Regions from separate parts of the Amnibacterium soli genome, predicted to be linked through region 1. Evidence: predicted binding sites of a transcription regulator. Region 1 holds the regulator's gene; the other holds the start of a gene.

Region 1 (6,641 bases):
AGTTGAGTACCTATGACTCAACTTCTCGGGCTGCGATTGGACACGGTCGCCTCGGGTTCCTAATGTTGAGTCGCCACGACGCAAGTCGTGCCGCAGACAATCAACGCAAGGAGACACCCCATGGCTCGTGCCGTCGGAATCGACCTCGGGACCACGAACTCCGTGGTCGCCGTGCTCGAGGGTGGCGACCCCACGGTCATCGCCAACGCGGAGGGCTTCCGCACCACCCCCTCGGTCGTCGCGTTCGCGAAGGACGGTGACGTGCTGGTCGGTGAGACCGCGAAGCGTCAGGCCGTCACCAACGTCGACCGCACCATCTCCTCCGTCAAGCGCCACATGGGCACCAGCTGGACCACGTCCATCGACGGCAAGCCCTACACGCCGCAGGAGATCTCGGCCCGCATCCTCGGCAAGCTGAAGCGCGACGCCGAGCAGTACCTCGGCGACAGCGTGACGGACGCCGTCATCACCGTGCCGGCGTACTTCAACGACGCCGAGCGCCAGGCCACGAAGGACGCCGGTGAGATCGCCGGCCTCAACGTGCTGCGCATCATCAACGAGCCGACCGCCGCGGCGCTCGCCTACGGCCTCGACAAGGGCAAGGAGGACGAGCTCATCCTCGTCTTCGACCTCGGTGGCGGCACCTTCGACGTCTCCCTCCTCGAGGTGGGCAAGGACGAGGGCTTCTCGACCATCCAGGTCCGCTCCACCGCCGGCGACAACCGCCTGGGCGGCGACGACTGGGACCAGCGGGTCGTCGAGCACCTGATCAAGCGCTTCAAGGACTCGACCGGCGTCGACGTCTCGAAGGACAAGATCGCGCTGCAGCGCCTCAAGGAGGCCGCGGAGCAGGCGAAGAAGGAGCTCTCGGGCTCCACCTCCGCCTCGATCACCCTCCCGTACCTGTCGCTGACCGAGAACGGTCCGGCGAACCTCGACGAGACGATCACCCGCGCGCAGTTCGAGAACCTCACGAGCGACCTGCTCGAGCGCACCCGCAAGCCGTTCCAGGACGTCATCAAGGAGGCGGGCGTCAAGGTCGAGGACATCGCGCACGTCGTCCTCGTCGGCGGTTCCACCCGCATGCCCGCCGTCTCCGAGCTCGTGAAGAAGCTCACCGGCGGCAAGGAGCCCAACAAGGGCGTCAACCCGGACGAGGTCGTCGCCGTCGGCGCCGCCCTGCAGGCCGGCGTGCTGAAGGGCGAGCGCAAGGACGTCCTCCTCATCGACGTCACCCCGCTGTCCCTCGGCATCGAGACCAAGGGCGGGATCATGACCAAGCTCATCGAGCGCAACACGGCCATCCCCACCAAGCGCAGCGAGACCTTCACCACGGCCGACGACAACCAGCCGTCCGTCGCGATCCAGGTGTTCCAGGGCGAGCGCGAGTTCACCCGCGACAACAAGAACCTCGGCACCTTCGAGCTGACCGGCATCGCGCCGGCGCCTCGGGGCATGCCGCAGGTCGAGGTCACCTTCGACATCGACGCGAACGGCATCGTCCACGTGTCCGCGAAGGACAAGGGCACCGGCAAGGAGCAGTCGATGACGATCACGGGCGGCTCGAGCCTCCCGAAGGACGACATCGAGCGCATGGTCCGCGAGGCCGAGGAGCACGCCGCGGAGGACAAGCGCCGTCGCGAGGCCGCCGAGGTCCGCAACTCCGGTGAGCAGCTCGTCTACTCGATCGAGAAGCTCATCAAGGAGAACGACGACAAGCTGCCCGCCGACGTCAAGGACGAGGTGCAGGGCGACGTCGACTCCCTGAAGAGCGCGCTCGCCGGCGACGACGACGACGCGGTCAAGACCGCGTTCGACAAGCTGAACGAGAGCCAGACCAAGCTCGGCCAGGCCATCTACGCGAGCTCGCAGGCGGAGCAGTCCGCCCCGAGCGCCGAGGAGCCCGCCGCCTCGTCCTCCTCCGATGAGGACGTCGTGGACGCCGAGGTCGTGGACGACGACGAGCCGAAGCGATGACGGACGACAAGAACCAGCCGGAGGGGGCGCCCGAGGAGGGCGCCCCCCAGGGCGACGGTGGCCAGAACGACGAGAACTGGATCCAGGCCGAGGGGCCGGACGTCGAGACGTCGCTCAACGACGCCGACCAGGCGTTCCTGAACGGGGAGGGCGACCTCCCCGCCGGGACCGGGCCGGACGGCACCCCGCAGGACAGCGAGCACCTCGCCGACCTGCGCCGCGTGACGGCGGAGTACGCCAACTACCGGCGCCGCACCGAGCGCGAGCGCGACGCGCTGCGCGACCGTGCCACGGGCGACGCCGCGCGGGCGTTCCTGCCGGTGCTCGACGACCTGGACCGGGCGGAGGCGCACGGCGACCTCGCCGAGGGCGGCCCCCTCACCGCGATCGCGCAGAAGCTGCGCGGCGCCGTCGCGAAGCTCGGCATCACGCCCTACGGCGAGAAGGGCGAGCTCTTCGACCCGCACCAGCACGACGCGATTTTCCAGCGGGAGAGCCCCGACGTGACCAGCCCCACCGTGTCCGACGTGGTCGAGCGCGGCTACCGCATCGGCGAGACGACGCTCCGCGTGGCGAAGGTCGTCGTCGACACCCCCTCCGGGAGCTGAGCCGTGGCGAGTCAGGACTGGTTCGAGAAGGACTTCTACGCGGTCCTCGGAGTCGACAAGTCCGTCTCGCAGGCCGACCTGAAGAAGGCCTACCGGAAGCTCGCGCGGCAGTACCACCCCGACTCGAACCCCGGCGACGCGAAGGCGGAGGCGCGGTTCAAGGAGATCTCCGAGGCGTACAGCGTGCTGTCCGACGAGGAGCAGCGGCAGGAGTACGACCAGATCCGGGCCATGGGCTCGGGCGCCCGCTTCACGGCGGGCGGGGCCGGCGGCCAGAGCGGCGGCGGCTTCGAGGACGTGTTCGGCAACCTGTTCGGGCAGGGCACTCGCACGAGGACCAGCACCCGCGGAGGCGGGTTCGAGGACATCCTCGGCGGGATGTTCGGCAACGGGGGAGGCTTCGGCCAGACCTCGGGCGGGTTCCGCGGGTTCGGGGGGCCCACCCCCGGGCGCGAGGTGACCGCCACGACGAGCATCGACTTCCTCACCGCCACGAAGGGCGACACCGTCACCCTGTCCGGCGGCAACGGCAAGCCGATCACCGTCCGCATCCCGGCCGGCGTGACCGACGGCCAGAAGCTCAAGCTGCGGGGCAAGGGCGAACCGAGCCCCGACGGCGGCGAGCCGGGCGACCTCGTGCTCACGGTCCGCGTGGACAAGCACCCGGTCTTCGAGCGCGAGGGCCTCAACCTCAGGGTGAACGTTCCGGTGACGTTCGCGGAGGCGGCCCTCGGCGCGACGATCGAGGTGCCCGTGCTCGGCGGCGACCCGGTGCGCATGAAGGTGCCGGCCGGCACCTCCAGCGGCCAGGTGCTGCGGCTGAAGGGCCGCGGCGTCGAGACGCCGAAGGGCACGGGCGACCTGCTGGCCCGGGTCGAGGTCGCGGTGCCGAGCCACCTGTCCGCGGCGCAGAAGGAGGCGCTCGACGCCTTCGCCGCCGCCTCCGGCGACGACAACCCGCGCGACGACCTGCTGGCCAGGGCCCGCGCATGACCGGTCGTGTCCACGGATCAGGGGAATCGGCCGGACCGATTCCCCCGATCCGCGGACACCGACGACAGCTGGAGCAGTGATGGAAGCGGACGACCCGATCTTCCCCATCGCCGCGGCCGCGGAGCTCGCGGGCATGCACCCGCAGACGCTGCGGCAGTACGACCGGCTCGGCCTCGTGGTGCCGCGCCGCACCTCCGGCAAGTCCCGCCGCTACTCGCTGCGCGAGGTCGCGCAGCTGCGGGAGGTGCAGCGCCTGTCGAGCGAGGGCGTCTCGCTCGAGGGCATCAAGCGCGTGCTCGAGCTCGAGAACGAGGTCGTGAGCCTGCGCGACCGGGTGCGCCAGCTCGAGACGGCGCTCGCCAACGAGCTGCTGTCCCGCCCGGGCGCCCGCGTGTTCGCGTCGTCCCCCCAGGGAGACGTGGTGCCGTTGCGGCACGGCACCCGTGCCGCTCGTCGCACCGAGGTGATGGTGTGGCGCCCTCGCTCCATCGAGTCGGAGTAGGGTCGGAATACACCTGAGCGTGGTGCGCTCAACTCTGCAGGAGTCGGATCCGCGAGAGCGGACGCCGACGGACCTCCTCCATCCGCTTCCTCCTGAAGGCAGGACACATGGCCAACATGCGCGGCGCGGCTGCTCCGCAGGAGAACGCCAAGAGCGCCCTCCAGCAGTACGGCATCAACCTCACCGAGATCGCGCGAGCCGGCAAGCTCGACCCGGTCATCGGTCGCGACAGCGAGATCCGCCGGGTGAGCCAGGTGCTCACGAGGCGCACCAAGAACAACCCCGTGCTGATCGGCGAGCCCGGCGTCGGCAAGACCGCCGTCGTCGAAGGGCTCGCGCAGCGCATCGTCGCCGGCGACGTCGCCGACTCGCTGAAGAACAAGCAGCTCGTCTCCCTGGACCTGGCCGCCCTGGTCGCCGGCGCGAAGTACCGCGGCGAGTTCGAGGAGCGGTTGAAGGCCGTGCTGAAGGAGATCAACGACTCCGACGGCCGCATCATCACCTTCATCGACGAGCTGCACACCCTCATGGGCGCCGGCGGCGGCGAGGGCAGCGTCGCGGCGTCGAACATGCTGAAGCCGATGCTCGCCCGCGGCGAGCTGCGCATGATCGGCGCGACGACGCTCAACGAGTACCGCGAGTACATCGAGAAGGACGCCGCGCTCGAGCGCCGCTTCCAGCAGGTGTTCGTGGGCGAGCCCTCGGTCGAGGACTCCGTCGCGATCCTCCGCGGGTTGAAGGAGCGCTACGAGGCGCACCACAAGGTCGCGATCGCCGACTCGGCGCTCGTCGCGGCCGCCTCGCTCTCGAACCGCTACATCTCCTCCCGCCAGCTGCCCGACAAGGCGATCGACCTGATCGACGAGGCGGCGAGCCGGCTGCGGATGGAGATCGACTCCGCCCCGGTCGAGATCGACGAGCTGCGACGCTCCGTCGACCGGTTGAAGCTCGAGGAGCTGGCCCTCAAGCGCGAGAAGGACGACGCCTCCCGCGACCGCCTCGAGAAGCTCAGGGCGGACCTCGCCCGTCGCGAGTCGACCCTGAAGGAGCTGCAGACGCGGTGGGACCGCGAGCGCGCGGACCTCAACCGCGTCGGGAACCTGAAGGAGAAGATGGACGGGCTGCGCATGCGCGCGGACCGGGCGCAGCGCGAGGGCAATCTGGAGGAGGCCTCCCGCCTGCTCTACAGCGAGATCCCCGTGATCGAGCGCGACCTCGCGGCCGCCGAGCGCGCCGAGGACGACCCCGACGTGCAGCGCATGGTCAACGACCACGTCACGGACGAGGACATCGCCGCGGTCGTCGCCCAGTGGACGGGCATCCCGATGGGGCGCCTGCTGCAGGGTGAGACGCAGAAGCTGCTGCGCCTCGAGGCCGAGCTCGGCAAGCGCCTGATCGGCCAGAAGGCGGCCGTGCGCGCCGTCGCGGACGCGGTGCGCCGCACCCGCGCGGGCATCGCCGACGCCAGCCGGCCCACCGGCTCGTTCCTGTTCCTCGGCCCGACCGGCGTCGGCAAGACCGAGCTCGCCCGGGCGCTCGCCGAGTTCCTGTTCGACGACGAGCGCGCCATGGTGCGCATCGACATGAGCGAGTACGGCGAGAAGTTCTCCGTCTCGCGCCTGGTCGGCGCCCCTCCCGGCTACGTCGGCTACGAGCAGGGCGGCCAGCTGACGGAGGCCGTGCGGCGCCGTCCGTACTCGGTGATCCTGCTCGACGAGGTCGAGAAGGCGCACCCGGAGGTGTTCGACGTCCTGCTGCAGGTGCTGGACGACGGCCGCCTCACCGACGGCCAGGGCCGCACGGTCGACTTCCGCAACACGATCCTCGTCCTCACGTCGAACCTCGGCAGCCAGTACCTCACCGACCCGTCGCTGTCGGCGGAGCAGAAGGAGGAGGCCGTCCAGGCGATGGTGCGGCAGGCCTTCAAGCCGGAGTTCGTGAACCGCCTCGACGACATCGTGGTGTTCCAGACGCTGACCGAGGACGACCTCGCGCAGATCGTCGAGCTGTACATCGACCGGCTGTCGCGCCGGCTCAGCGACCGGCGGCTGCAGCTGGCGGTGACGCCGGAGGCGCGGCGCTGGCTCGCGGAGCGCGGCTACGACCCGATGTACGGCGCCCGGCCGCTGCGCCGCCTCATGCAGCGGGAGATCGACGACCGCCTCGCGCGGGCGCTGCTCGCCGGCGAGGTGCGCGACGGCGACGCCGTGCGGGTGGACGTGGACCCGGTGGACGACGCCCTCGTCGTCGGCCGCTTCGAGGTCCCGGTCGCCTGACGACCCTCCCGGATCCGGTGCTGCGGCGCACCACCGGATCCGGGACGACCCCTGCTGGTCGCCTGCCGGACACCTGGGGTCGGTAGCCAGGCCCGGTGGACCGCCTGCACCTGCTGCTCGTCGGCGTCGACGGGCTGCGGCTCGACCTCGCCACGCGCGCCCGCGCCCCGCACCTGCACGCGCTGCTGGCGCGCGGCGCCGAGACGCGCATGACGATGCCGGTGCCGACCATCTCCGGGCCCGGCTGGGCGACGCTGCTGACCGGCGCCTCGCACGAGGAGCACG
Region 2 (6,641 bases), 290 kb from region 1:
GCGATGGCGACGGTGACGCACGACTCGATCCACCAGAGTACGCCGTGCACGACGGGCAGCAGGGACAGGGCGGCGACGAGCACGGCGGCGCCGACGACGGCGGTCACCGCGCCCGATCCGCGGGGCGCCTCACGCATGGTGCTCCGCCCCGACCGCCTGCGCGCTGTCGCGCTGCACGACCTGCCAGCCGAGCGGCGGATCCACCTGGGCCGGCCGCGTCGCCACGATCGAGACGAGACCGAGCGCGCCGGTCGGCAGCGCGGGCAGCCGCGCCGCGTCGCGCGCCCCGCCGGGCCCGGTGATCACGTGCACGACCTGCACGTCGGTGGTCGCGAGCTCCGGCAGCACGCGCTGCGGCTCCGGGGCGCCGTACACGGGCTGCACCGTCGCGAGCGCGACGAGGGCGTCGATCGCGTCGCCGGTCGTCTGCCGACCGGTTGCGAGGCGCACCGGTGCATGCCGCTCGTCGAGCGCTGCCACGAGGGAGGCCGTGTACTCGACGGCCCACTCGAAGGCCGTCGCGTCCGGCCACGACTCGCTCCGCACGTCGAGCAGCAGCCCCGTGGCGGCGGTCGTGGCGGCGGTCTCGGTGCGCACCATCAGCTCGCCGCGGCGGGCGGTGGCGCGCCAGTCGACGCTGCGCATCGGGTCACCGGCCCGGTAGCCGCGCGCGACGATGTCGAGCTGGTCGCCGACCGCGCCGAACACCGTGCTCGCGCCGGTGTCTGGGTCGTTGCGGCGGATCGCGAAGGGCAGCTCGACGGGGTGGATGCGGGGCAGCACGACGACGTGGTCGACGCCGCCGACGCGCCGACGGGTCGAGGCGAGGCCGAGCGGGTCCGTGCGGGCGATGCGGAGGGGGCCCACCGGCACCGAGCCGCGGCTCCTGGGGGCGAAGTCGTAATCGATCAGCTGCGAGGGGCGGTCGGGCCGCACCGCCTGGAGCACGCCCTCGGCGCGCCCGGTGACGACGACCGAGCGGGGCAGGTCCTCGGTCCACTCGAGCGCACCGGGCGCTCGGCCCTTCACCGTGACCCGCACGTGCACGGGCCGCCGCTGCTCGGCGATCGCCGGCTCGATGCGCCGCTCGATGGACAGCTGCACGGGAGCGACGATCACGGCGACGACGCCCGCGATCACGGCGCCGAACAGGAACAGCGCGACGGCGAGCAGCGCGGGCCAGCCAACGGCGTAGGCGACGATCAGCCCGACGAAGGCGGCGCCGAGGAACACCCCGCCGCGGACGGTGAGGCGCACGGTCCTGAGGCCGGCCAGCGGCTGCATCGCCGCCATCTACTGCAGCGGGACCGGCGTGGAGGAGACGACCTGGCGGACGATGCGGGTGGCCGCGACGACCTGCCCCTCCCGGGCGTCCACACCGGTGCGCCGCAGCACGAGGCGGTGCGCGAGCACGTCGACCGCGAGCGCGTCGATGTCGTCCGGCAGCACGAAGTCGCGCCCGTCGATCAACGCGGTGGCCTTCGCCGCGCGCAGCAGCTGCAGGCTCGCCCGCGGGCTGGCGCCGAGCCGCACCTCGGCGTGGCCGCGGGTCGCGCCCACGATGCGCAGCACGTACGTCTCGACCGCCGGGGAGACGTACACGTCCCGCGCCTGCGCGGCGAGCGACGCGAGCGCGCCAGTGGACAGCACGGGCTGCAGCCGGTCGATGGGGTCGAGGCGGCCGTGGGAGCGGAGCATCGCCCGCTCCGCCTGCTCGTCGGGGTACCCCATCGAGATGCGGGCCATGAAGCGGTCGCGCTGCGCCTCGGGGAGCACGTAGGTGCCCTCCATGTCGACGGGGTTCTGCGTCGCGACGACGAGGAAGGGGTCCGGCAGCGGCCAGGTCGAGCCGTCGACGGTGACCTGCCCCTCCTCCATGCACTCGAGCAGGGCCGCCTGCGTCTTCGGCGAGGCGCGGTTGATCTCGTCGCCGATGACGACGTTCGCGAACACGGCGCCCGGCTTGAACTCGAACCGCGCCGAGGACTGGTCGAACACGGACGCGCCGGTCACGTCGGAGGGCAGCAGGTCGGGCGTGAACTGGATGCGGCTGATCGTGCCGCCCGTCGCGCGGGCCAGCGCCTTCGCGAGCATCGTCTTGCCGACGCCGGGCACGTCCTCGATGAGCAGGTGCCCGCCGGCGAGCATGACGGCGAACGCGGAGCGGATCACGTCGTCCTTGCCGTCGATCACGGTCGCGACGGCTGCGACGACCTCGTCCGCGGTCGAGCGCACCGACTCGGCGCCTCGGGAGTCGAGCGTGATTCCGTCCGTCATGGCGCCTTCCGTACCGAGCGATTCGCGATCACCATAAGCGAGTTCCGCCGCTGCGCAGCGCGAACGGGGAGGTCCCACCGTTACCTCTCCGTGATCGCACGCCGCTCGCTAGGGTGAGCGCCGTGACGGACGCCTCAGACGCCCACTGGGTGCTCACGTTCGTGTGCATCGACCGGCCCGGGATCGTGCATGCGCTGTCCGGGGCGATCGTGGCCGCGGGCGGCAACATCACGGAGAGCCAGCAGTTCTCCAGCCACGACACCGGGCGCTTCTTCCTCCGCCTGCAGGTGCAGTCGCCGTCGACCGCGCAGCAGTTCGCCGCGCACCTCGTGCCCGTGGCGAGCCGGTTCGACGCGGAGTGGCGCCTCGACCGCGTCGCCCGCCCCGTGCGCACCCTCGTGCTGGTCTCGAAGGCGGGTCACTGCCTGAACGACCTGCTGTTCCGCAGCCACTCCGGCCAGCTGCCGATCGAGGTGCCGCTCGTGCTCGGCAACCACGCGACGCTCGAGGGGCTCGCGGGCTTCTACGACGCGCCCTTCGAGCACCGCGCGGTCACGTCGCCGGAGACGAAGGCGCTGTTCGAGGAGCGCGTGGTCGCGGCGGTCGAGGAGCACGACATCGAGCTCGTCGTGCTCGCCCGCTACATGCAGATCCTCTCCCCCGAGCTCTGCGCGCGCCTCGCCGGTCGGGCCATCAACATCCACCACTCGTTCCTGCCGGGCTTCAAGGGCGCCAACCCGTATCGGCAGGCGCACGCCCGCGGCGTGAAGCTGATCGGCGCGACCGCCCACTTCGTGACCGAGGACCTCGACGAGGGCCCGATCATCGAGCAGAACGTGATCCGCGTCGACCACAGCGCGGACCCCCACGAGCTCGTGCGCATCGGGCAGGACGAGGAGAGCCGCACCCTCACGCAGGCGGTCCGCTGGTTCGCGGAGCACCGCGTCCTGCTCGACGGCCGCCGCACCATCGTCTTCCGCTGAACTCACCGCCTTCGATCCGCAGGGAGATCGAAGGCAGTGCCGCTTCGCAGCGCTGAACGCGCTGCGGTACGCGGCGGATGGTCGCGTCCGCGGGCGGTCGCCCGAGTCGACTGTTCCAAGCGGATTCTCGGGTTCGAAAGGCTTGGCACTCGTTGGGGGCGAGTGCTAATTTCTGTCATGTTGAGCCCGGTCGGCTCAACTTCGAGAACTCATCGCAGCCACGACTGGAAGGACGACACCATGGCGATGAACTTCGACCCGTTCCGCGAGCTGGACCGGATGACCTCGGCGCTCCTCGACAGCCGCCAGGGCCCGCAGCTGATGCCGATGGACCTCTACCGCGACGGGGACCACTACGTGCTCGCCGCCGATCTGCCCGGCATCGACCCCGGCTCGGTCGACATCGACGTCGACGGGCAGCTGCTGACCGTCCGCGCCGAGCGCACGATGCGCACGGCGGAGGGCGTGAAGTGGCTCGCGCAGGAGCGTCGCGGCGGCTCGTTCCTGCGTCAGCTCAGCCTGGGGCAGGGCGTCGACACCGAGCACATCGCGGCGACCTACGAGAACGGCGTGCTGACCGTGACGATCCCGGTCAGCGAGCGCGCGAGGCCCCGCAAGGTCGAGGTGGTCGCCGGCGGCTCGTCCGGCCGGCAGCACGCCGTCGAGGCCTGATCGGGCTGGAGCGCGGAGGGCCCGCCGCGTCTCGCGGCGGGCCCTCCGCACGTCCCGCTACGCGAGGGGGTCGAACTCGTCGAGTGCCGGGCCCGGGTCGTCGTCGCCGATGATGAACGTGGTGCGCACGCGGATGCGGTGCTCGAGGTCCGCGACCGCGTCCGCCACGTCCGTCTCGAAGACCTCGTCCTCCGCCCAGGCCGTGATCTGGCTCGCCGGCCCGATGAGGACCGTGATGGGCTCGATGAGCCCCGCCTCCGTCCGGCCCGGGATCGTGACGGTGTCCGACGAGTCGCCGTCGGCGAGCAGCCGCGCATACTCCAGCACGAGGTCGGCGAGGTGGTCGTCGGTCCCGAAGGTCTGCTCCGCGTAGGCGACGCGCTTCACTCGCGGGTCTTCACATCCGGCTCCGGCAGCAGGCGCAGCCCGGTCGGCTGGTTCGCCAGCTCCCGCAGCTGTCGCAGCCACTCCCGGTTCACCGCCGGATCGCGGCTCCCCGCGTACTTGAAGACGATCGGCACTCCCGGGGAGATCCAGAGCGAGCCGTGCCCGTCGCCCACGCCGGGCTCGTCCCGCCACGTGAACGAGAACGACTCGTGCGCCCGCAGCTTCGCGTAGATCACGAGCTGCAGGTGCGCGAGCGCCCGGTCGTCGACCGGGATGGTGACGTTCGTCCCGTAGATCAACGACCCCATGCGGACTCAGCCCAGCCGGGTGCGGAGGTTCTCGGTGATCGACGCGAGGAACTCCTCCGTCGTCTCCCACTTCTGATCCGGGCCGACGAGCAGCGCGAGGTCCTTCGTCATGGACCCGCCCTCGACGGTCTTCACGACGACGTCCTCGAGGGTGTCGGCGAAGTCGATGAGGGCCTGGTTGCCGTCGAGCTTGCCGCGGTGCTGCAGGCCTCGGGTCCACGCGTAGATGGAGGCGATCGGGTTGGTCGACGTCGGCTTGCCGGCCTGGTGCTGGCGGTAGTGCCGGGTCACCGTGCCGTGGGCGGCCTCCGCCTCGACGATCTTCCCGTCGGGCGTCGTCAGCACGCTGGTCATCAGGCCGAGCGAGCCGAAGCCCTGCGCGACGGTGTCGGACTGCACGTCGCCGTCGTAGTTCTTCGTGGCCCAGACGTAGCCGCCCTCCCACTTCAGCGCCGACGCGACCATGTCGTCGATCAGGCGGTGCTCGTAGGTGAGGCCGGCGGCGTCGAAGCGCTCCTTGAACTCGGTCTCGTAGATCTCCTGGAACAGGTCCTTGAAGCGACCGTCGTAGGCCTTGAGGATCGTGTTCTTCGTGGAGAGGTAGACCGGGTAGTTCCGGGCGAGGCCGTAGTTGAGGCTCGCGCGGGCGAAGTCGCGGATCGACGCGTCGAGGTTGTACATCGCCATGGCGACGCCGCCGCCCGGGGCCTGGAAGACCTCGAAGGACTGGGCCTCGCCGCCGTCCTGCGGCTGGAAGCTGATGGTCAGGGTGCCGGGGCCGTCGAAGACGAAGTCGGTGGCGCGGTACTGGTCGCCGAACGCGTGGCGGCCGACGATGATCGGCTTGTTCCAGCCCGGGACCAGTCGCGGGATGTTCGAGATGATGATCGGTTCGCGGAAGATGACGCCGCCGAGGATGTTGCGGATGGTGCCGTTCGGGCTCCGCCACATCTTCTTCAGGCCGAACTCCTCGACGCGCGCCTCGTCGGGCGTGATCGTCGCGCACTTGACGCCGACGCCGTGCTTCTTGATGGCGTTCGCGGCGTCGATCGTGATCTGGTCGTCGGTCTCGTCGCGCTTCTGGATGCCGAGGTCGTAGTACTCGAGGTCCACGTCGAGGTACGGGTGGATCAGCGTGTCCTTGATGGACTGCCAGATGATGCGGGTCATCTCGTCGCCGTCGAGCTCGACGACCGTTCCCTCGACCTTGATCTTCTCCACGAACACTGCCCTTCGGAAGTACGGATGCGCCCGGCGCACACCGCCGATCACTGTAGCGAGCCCTTCTCGGCGTCTCCCCGGGAAGCGACGGGATGACCGGGACGGGGCCCGCTCGCTACTCTGAGCGCGTGGCGGACCTCCACCTCGAACCCCTCTCGGCGGCGACCGTCGTCGCGGCGAACTCCCTGACCCTCAAGCCGGGCCAGGAGCAGTACGCCGTGCCGATCTCCCATGCGGAGGCGGAGCAGACCATCGACCCCGAGGCGGCGTGGCCCCGTGTGGTCCTCGAGGACGGCGAGGTCGTCGGCTTCATCAAGGGCAGCTTCGACCCGCACGAGTCGCGCCCGGAGTTCCGCTGCTGCATCTGGTCGATCAACGTCGCCGCGACGGCGCAGGGCCACGGCGTCGGCCGCTTCGCGGTGCACGGCCTGGCCGACGAGGCACGATCGCGCGGCTTCACGCGGCTGACGGTGATCTGGGAGCGCGGCGACGCGGGCCCCGAGGACTTCTTCCTCCACGTGGGCTTCCGCCCCGAGGGCGAGACCCGCTTCGGCGAGGTCATCGGCGCGCTCGACCTGTGATCCCGGGCGTCCTCGGACGTCCCGGGCGGCCGTGCAGGCCCGCCTCGTCCGATCCCGCCCGGGGACGCGGGGCGTGACCGCGTCCCCGGCTCGCCTGGCGCACGTCGCTGCCGGCGCGATCGACGTCGAGGCGCTGGCGTCGGTCTACACGGTCGTGTTCCGCGAGCCGCCGTACTCGGAGCCCGACGCGAGCGATCTGCGCCGCCGCCTCC

The links. Region 1 encodes HspR, which represses chaperone genes until heat shock. Its sites were predicted from a motif close to AAGTTGAGTCNNNNNGACTCAACTT; they were not measured.
Region 2: a site for HspR is predicted at 3,438-3,462, ahead of ABEA53_RS11875 (Hsp20/alpha crystallin family protein). Genes of this name have one in related genera too.

Annotation. Positions count from the first base shown of each region.
Region 1 is NZ_BAABLP010000004.1:178,445-185,085, forward strand. It holds gene dnaK (molecular chaperone DnaK) at 121-1,977, shown strand; gene ABEA53_RS10345 (nucleotide exchange factor GrpE) at 1,974-2,585, shown strand; gene ABEA53_RS10350 (DnaJ C-terminal domain-containing protein) at 2,589-3,578, shown strand; gene ABEA53_RS10355 (heat shock protein transcriptional repressor HspR) at 3,658-4,080, shown strand; gene ABEA53_RS10360 (ATP-dependent Clp protease ATP-binding subunit) at 4,188-6,356, shown strand; gene ABEA53_RS10365 (alkaline phosphatase family protein) at 6,452-6,641, shown strand, end outside.
Region 2 is NZ_BAABLP010000004.1:469,559-476,199, reverse strand. It holds partial or broken gene ABEA53_RS16930 (TgpA N-terminal domain-containing protein) at 1-137, opposite strand, end outside; gene ABEA53_RS11890 (DUF58 domain-containing protein) at 130-1,293, opposite strand; gene ABEA53_RS11885 (AAA family ATPase) at 1,294-2,277, opposite strand; gene purU (formyltetrahydrofolate deformylase) at 2,400-3,260, shown strand; gene ABEA53_RS11875 (Hsp20/alpha crystallin family protein) at 3,501-3,932, shown strand; gene ABEA53_RS11870 (hypothetical protein) at 3,990-4,319, opposite strand; gene ABEA53_RS11865 (DUF7882 family protein) at 4,316-4,627, opposite strand; gene ABEA53_RS11860 (NADP-dependent isocitrate dehydrogenase) at 4,634-5,848, opposite strand; gene ABEA53_RS11855 (GNAT family N-acetyltransferase) at 5,977-6,429, shown strand; gene ABEA53_RS11850 (GNAT family N-acetyltransferase) at 6,503-6,641, shown strand, end outside.